3 regions of the Paenibacillus sp. JT31N11 genome follow, and region 1 is predicted to be linked to each of the others. Evidence: riboswitches for the same ligand, from Rfam matches in the RefSeq annotation. Region 1 holds a riboswitch; each other region holds the start of a gene.

Evidence for each region. Region 1 has a riboswitch for cyclic di-AMP ahead of AC0YNV_RS37200 (ubiquitin-like domain-containing protein). Riboswitches for the same ligand answer to the same signal wherever they lie in the genome.
Region 2: it holds a riboswitch for cyclic di-AMP, as region 1 does, so the genes downstream of both, AC0YNV_RS30170 (hypothetical protein) here and AC0YNV_RS37200 (ubiquitin-like domain-containing protein) in region 1, are expected to answer to the same signal.
Region 3: it holds a riboswitch for cyclic di-AMP, as region 1 does, so the genes downstream of both, AC0YNV_RS28465 (APC family permease) here and AC0YNV_RS37200 (ubiquitin-like domain-containing protein) in region 1, are expected to answer to the same signal.

The regions. Positions count from the first base shown of each region.
Region 1 covers NZ_JBWDNQ010000024.1:11,542-13,740, reverse strand. Annotated here, with positions in the region: gene rnmV (ribonuclease M5) at 1-30, opposite strand, end outside; gene AC0YNV_RS37200 (ubiquitin-like domain-containing protein) at 161-1,309, opposite strand; cyclic di-AMP (ydaO/yuaA leader) riboswitch at 1,550-1,752, opposite strand; gene AC0YNV_RS37195 (TatD family hydrolase) at 1,925-2,199, opposite strand, start outside.
Region 2 covers NZ_JBWDNQ010000012.1:83,510-85,708, reverse strand. Annotated here, with positions in the region: gene kdpA (potassium-transporting ATPase subunit KdpA) at 1-305, opposite strand, end outside; gene kdpF (K(+)-transporting ATPase subunit F) at 346-423, opposite strand; gene AC0YNV_RS30170 (hypothetical protein) at 544-954, opposite strand; cyclic di-AMP (ydaO/yuaA leader) riboswitch at 1,071-1,255, opposite strand; cyclic di-AMP (ydaO/yuaA leader) riboswitch at 1,348-1,545, opposite strand; cyclic di-AMP (ydaO/yuaA leader) riboswitch at 1,945-2,109, shown strand; gene AC0YNV_RS30165 (hypothetical protein) at 2,117-2,199, shown strand, end outside.
Region 3 covers NZ_JBWDNQ010000010.1:225,912-228,110, reverse strand. Annotated here, with positions in the region: gene AC0YNV_RS28465 (APC family permease) at 1-1,326, opposite strand, end outside; cyclic di-AMP (ydaO/yuaA leader) riboswitch at 1,459-1,619, opposite strand; gene AC0YNV_RS28460 (polysaccharide deacetylase family protein) at 1,830-2,199, opposite strand, start outside.

The DNA.
Region 1 (2,199 bases):
GCCCTCAACTACGATTATTTCCTTAATCATGCCGTCCATCCATTCCCTTCAGACAAACATACAAAAGAAGAGGCAATCGCCTCTCCTTATAATGGCATATTTATGTTTAAAATACGATATGAATGAGGTAAACCCTTATTAAGGGAGTTAAGTCCCAAGGTTAAATTGCCTCCGGCTTATTCGGCCCGAGCACATAAACCGTGTATCCTCGTTTGAGACCAAACTTCTCAGCATAAGACTCACTTTCAAAATAAACATCGATTTTTTTGCCTTTGACGGCACTGCCCGTATCTTCCGCTCTGCGGAAACCGATACCCTCAATGTAGACCCACCAGCCGATGGGAATAACCTTCGGGTCAACCGCGATAGTTCTTCCCTCTTGAACCGTCGCACCTGATGCCGTTATCCCATATTGCGGATGACTCTTTGACTTGCCCGTTGATGAAACGCCCGCAGCGTAAGCAGTCAGCGTTACATTCTTCAAAATCTGTTTAGGCTTCAGCTTGTCGCCCCGCTTGGTCGTTACTGTAGAAGAGCCCGCCTTCGCCGAGAGCGTTACTACATTCGTTTCCGGTTTCTTGGTACCGACAGCCACCACTTTATCGACCGACTCCGCTTTCGTCAGCTTGGTAACCATAATCTGGGACACAAGCACCCCATCCGCATATACGTTCTCAAACTGTTTGACTACTTTACCTTCATTGCCGTTCTGAATAAGCTTCAGTTTGCCCTGCTCGAGCTTGGGGTCTTCCTTCTTCACGACCGAAAAGGGAACCGTGTAAGCTTTCTCAGACATTTTCTTCTCGATCCGTGTGACCGTTACACTCATGTTGGACTTCACTCTGTCCTCCAGGGCAGGCCATACTTTATCTTGATTGCGTATCAGTATATCCGCTTGATCGATCACTGCCTTAACCGTTCTTTCTGTCGTGTACAACGTTCTTACCTTGCCGTCTGCCTTCACATGGACCGGTACCGCTTGGTCAATGACGATGCGGTCGCCGTCCTTTATTCCCCCGTTAAGAGGTAAGGACACCTTGTCATACTGCCCTATCGTGATGGCTTGTTCATCCAGTAGGCGTTGAAGGACCCATTGTTTTGTCGAAACAATGGTTTCTTGTCCGTTCACTACTACGGAGACGTGCTTGTCAGCCGTTCCGTACAACAACACCAGAAACATGAAAGTCATAGCGATTGAGATCAGAGCGCTCAGTAATATTAAACGCACGTTCTCATGCTTCCATCGCAATGCGAAAGACATGCTGGATGATCGTTTACCATGGGTATCCTTAAGCTGGAGTGCGCCCACTTCTTCGGTCCTCCTTCATAGCCCCGCCGCCTAGTTACATGATTGCCTTTGACGGTTCTATTGTTTTTGTTGGCGTGATTGCACGCCACTCCTCATTTCCAACCTCGACCTCCATGCTAAACCCTATGTCGTCTTTTTACGCAATATTCAAAATAAAAGAAGCCGACGACGACAGAGGATCTGTTTCGTGGCTTCCCAGATGACGACGGGACATGGATTAAATGCACGAGGTTGATCTCTCTTATAACACTATTACGCTGGCGAGGTTAGCTGTCGGATTCGGGCGAGAGAGTCGCCCTATTCATGGCTGGCATGTCTACCACATGCTTCCATAAAATTCACCCCAAGAAGAATTCAACATTTACTGCCCTTCGTCCGATACGAAGTGTATCAATGTTTGGTTCCCCCGCTCTCCGACTTCGGAGATTAAGCGATATGTTGGAAAAGGAATGCAAGTTTTGAAGCTCTGAGATGAATGATACCGCCTTTTGCTGCTCATTGTAAAGAAGAGATTAATCGCGATTTTAACGAATTTTAAGGAAAATCACGTGAAAAACTGCCAATTTACTGACTCAAAATTAGTTTTTTCACTCGAAATGTCTTGATTGCTGCCTCTTATAGCCCTTTTTCTTTAAAAGCAAAACAATTCTGAGCATTCTCTGTCGTAATTTTCGAGATTTCTTCTACAGTTTTCCCTCTAATTTCGGCAACCGTTTCTGCTACAAGACGGACAAAAGCGGATTCGTTTCGTTTCCCCCTGTAGGGGTGGGGAGCTAAATAAGGAGCATCGGTCTCGATCAAAATACGGTCAAGCGGCACCTGTGCAAGCACCTCTTTGGGAACACGCGCGTTCTTGAATGTGAGCGGTCCACCGAACGAAATATAGAAAT
Region 2 (2,199 bases), on a different contig from region 1:
AGCGTGGGCTCCATATCGCCGATTCCGTTCGGATTTAGCGGCAGCCCGCTCTGCACCCGAAGCAGCACATAGCTGATGGCTACGAATATGAAGTTGATGGTAACGAAGCTGATGGCGTACTTCTTCCAGCTCATCCCCGCCCTGTTCTTCAGCCCCATGATCATATAAATCACTTTCTCCACCGGACCGAACACCTTGTCGGTGCGGTTAGGTTCATTCGAGAATACATGATATAAATAATTCCCGAGCGGTTTGGCGATCAGCATCAGAACGCCGATCACAATAATAATTTGCAATATGTCCATAGCCGTTCCTCCTTGGGGCTTAATCGACTCTCAAGCTCATTTAAAATTTCTCCGGATGAAGCAGGGCATACACCAGGTAGATCAGCAACGCGCCTGTAAAAATCAATACCAGCGTCATAAGCGTTCTCCCTCCGTCTCGTCGATCGATTTGTCGCACCAAACCAAGAATCCGGCGATAACAAGGAAAGATGCGATCAAAGTCAAAATCATCCATACATCCAACATAACAGCACTCCCTTTATGGTTGATCATTCAGGCGGCTGAGCAAGAACCCGACATCTCCGGATTGCGTGCGCACAATATAGGCAGCCCCAAGCTTTTTATAAATAACCTCGGGATGCCATACCGTCGTAATAACGGTAATCTCCTGGCAGGACCAGTTGGCCATGAGCTGCAGATACTGACAGCTGAGCGGCAAGCTCGACTCAAAAATATAAACGCGTCCGATCGAAAATTGGGGAGCCGCTCCCGCTTTGCTGCGGGTCGTGTTCACTCGTATAATTTCATTAACGCCCAGTTCCCGCAGCAGCTTTTCTTCCCTCCTATTATTCGTGAGGGCGACCACAGGCTGCTGTTTGTAGAGCAGCAGCCGTACGAATTTTCTCCCTGCCTCAGTCGATGCAGCCACCAATATTGGCCGTTGTTCCATACTTTTCTCCTCCAAATTCAGGGAAGAAGGCAACAAAAAAGAAGCCTTAGGAAAAGAGTAACCTTTACCTGCGGCTTCTTTGACCATGACAAACGTCCTGATCGCTCGCGATAAGTGTTGCCTCTCCCGGTACGCTTACGAGGTTAGCTGTCGGATTCGGGCATGAGAGTAGCCCTACGCCCGGCATTTTGGAATGCCGGATGATTCACCCCGTGACCGTCGCCTTCGTCCCGATGGACGAGGACGGTCGTTGGTTCCCCCGTTACTGCAGCTGCTGCGCAATATTCAGCGAATGAAACAAATTCAAGATTTATACAAAAATCTATACAACAAAAAACCGCAGAGGCACGTGACGCTCTGCGGTCGAATTTAATCGATCACTTCGTTCACCATTCCTCTCTCCACCTGCGCTTACGAGGTTAGCTGTCGGATTCGGGCGGTGAGAGTCGCCCTACGCTGCATGAGTTTCATGACACTCCTGCAACGATTCACCCCTGCGCTGTACGATCCGACTCTCACATCGGATACCAACAACGCTTCTATGGTTCCCCCGCTTTCCACCCGAAGGCGGAAACTCAGCGATCAAAAAAATGGATATATGCTGTTAAGCACGATATGAATCATACTCCCAGCCGTACGGCGTGTAAAGCATGTCCAGAACAGCTATGGGCACAAATAACGCCGCTGGACATATTTTCAAGCGCTTTCAGAGGATCAATGCTTCTTTATGCTCTGTATATCGCGGTATTTCGCCGTTTTTCTTTATCTCCGCTTAAAACGCAACCAGGCCCTTCGGGAGCTTATATGAAGAATGGAGCAGCGTATTAGCAACATGAAGAGGGAACGAGTAATTGCGCAAAATGACTGGTTTTAGCCGCTTATTTTCACTTTAAATGAAAAATATGGCGTTATGAAGTGTTTATCAGGCTGCGGGTCATTTTACAGAAGAAAAGGAACGGAATATGATAAATGGCAAGCCTGATTACGGCTATCATTTATTCGCTGAGTGCTTCCAAAGGAAGCAGCGGGGGAACCATGTGAGCGTCTGGGACTTCTGGCGCTCAAGGGGTGAATCCGGATGCCTGACGGCTCTGGCAGGGCGGCTCTCTCGTCCGAATCCGACAGCTAACCTCGTAAGCGAAAAAAGGGAGAGAATTTAAAGATGTCTGTTCAAACCGTTGACCCACTGCCCAAAGCTGACCCGCTGCCTGAACCGGAACTCCGCCTGCAGATTGTTCAAGTCAA
Region 3 (2,199 bases), on a different contig from region 1:
GATCACAACAGGCAGGAAGAGAAAGACCATCCAGACATGGCCGAACTTGGTGAAGATAAAAATCAGCGTAATGACCAGAGTGGTGAGCATGCCAATTGTATTGATGACTAATTTTATGATCCAGTTGGCTGGCTTCAGCTTAATCCACCTCACCATCATCCCCAGCTGGGATAACGTAAAGGGAATAAAGACACCTACCGCATACAGGGGAATGAGGCTCTCCGTATCGCCATGGAAAAGCACCACGAGCAGAGCGGACAAGATGCCCAGAATGATAATGCCATTGGAAAAGCCGAGTCGGTCGCCGCGCACCATAAACACATTCGGCATATATTTATCTTTGGCCAGCATGAACGCCAGAAGGGGAAAGGCCGAGTAGGCTGTATTGGCCGCCAGAAACAGAATCAGGGCAGTGACTCCCTGGATGATATAATAAATCACGCCTCTGCCGAAGGTGGAATCGGCGATCTGGGAGACTACGGTTTCCTTCGGATTCGGCGTAATGCCGTACCAGTAGGCGAGAAGGCTGATTCCCACAAACATAGCGCCCAGAATGGCGCCCATCATGATCAGTGTGGCGGCGGCATTGCGATTGGCTGGCTGCTTGAAGTTCGGTATGGCGTTGGACACCGCCTCCACGCCGGTGAGCGCGGAACAGCCGGAGCTGAAGGCCTTCAGAAGCAGGAAAAGACTGATATTCGATACTGCGGCGCCGATTTCCGGAGGATGCGCGTCAACGCCTCCGAGCGCATACTTGATGATTCCCGAAATAATGAGTGCGAAAATCGCGAAGACAAACAAATAAACGGGCATGGCAAGCACGGACGCGGATTCCGTAATTCCGCGCAGGCTGATAATGGTCAAAAACAAAATCATGATGAGCGCAATCAGTACGCGATGATCATGCAGGGACGGAAAAGCCGATGTAATGGCATCAGTCCCGGCGGATGTGCTGACGGCGACAGTAAGAATGTAATCGACAAGCAGCGAGCCTCCGGCCAGCAGTCCGGTGCGGACGCCCAGATTGTCCTTGGCTACTACATAAGCCCCGCCTCCGGCGGGATACGCGAAGATCGTTTGCCTGTATGACAAAATCAGAATCAGGAGAAGACCCAGCACGGCAAGCGAGATGGGGATGGAATACCATACCGCCGCGAAGCCCGCAGCCATCAGAACGATCAGAATTTGCTCCGTCCCGTAAGCGACTGAAGAGAGCGCATCCGAGGACAATACCGCAAGCGCTTTAAGTTTGGTCAGCTTTTCCCCTTCAATTTCCGCACTTTTCATTGGACGTCCGATTAATAACCGTTTGAATCTGCCTACCACTGTGACTTCCCCTTTTAGCTGCTTTTGTTGTGAAGCAAATGATCCTATCCCTAATTTCAAGCATAAAAAAGCCGCAGAAAGTTAGGAGCTTTCCGCGGCTTTATCCATAATTGAACATGGTTAAAACGCGATAATTCCTCTTCCGTACGCTTACGAGGTTAGCTGCCGGATTCGGGCGCGAGAGTCGCCCTACACCTTGGCTTGCGCCAGGTGATTCACCCCTGAGACCAGATCAACTGCATCTGCCTCCATGGTTCCCCCGTTTCTGTTTCAGAACTCAGCGATTAAGGATTTCTATGAAATTGAAACTCTTTTCCACGACTTGCTGCTTCACTTATTGAATATTACTCCTTCACTTATTTGTTGTACAGCAACGGAAACTGGAAAATATTTAAGCTCATTACCCTATATAGCGATATAAACGCTTACATAGATCCTATCCTCTTCCTATCAACCTTTTTCGCAGGATATCTTCATTTATGACCTATAATGTTTCCTGCCCATTATTTTTGTCTGGTCATAAGCGATCTCAACAGCACAGCCGCGGATTTGAGCCTTGGCTTTTTTCTGTACTTGCGCACATCATCGTAAGTCGCCAGGGCAACCTTGGCATCCCTCAGCGCATAAGCGAAATCATCCCCCTGCATCAGCTTGTATTCCCATACCCGCTTCTCCCAGGATGGAACAAGGGCGCTCATATGCTCGTCCTCGGCTGCCGGATGAATATACGTCTCGCAAATTCCCTCGGGAAGATCGTAGAGCTTTGCCATCATCATTTGCTTGAAGCTCTCATAGGTTTCCCCTTCTTCCACGCCATACGTATGGCTCAGCAGATAATCCGGTATCGGCACGCCGAGCGTATCCGCAAGATGG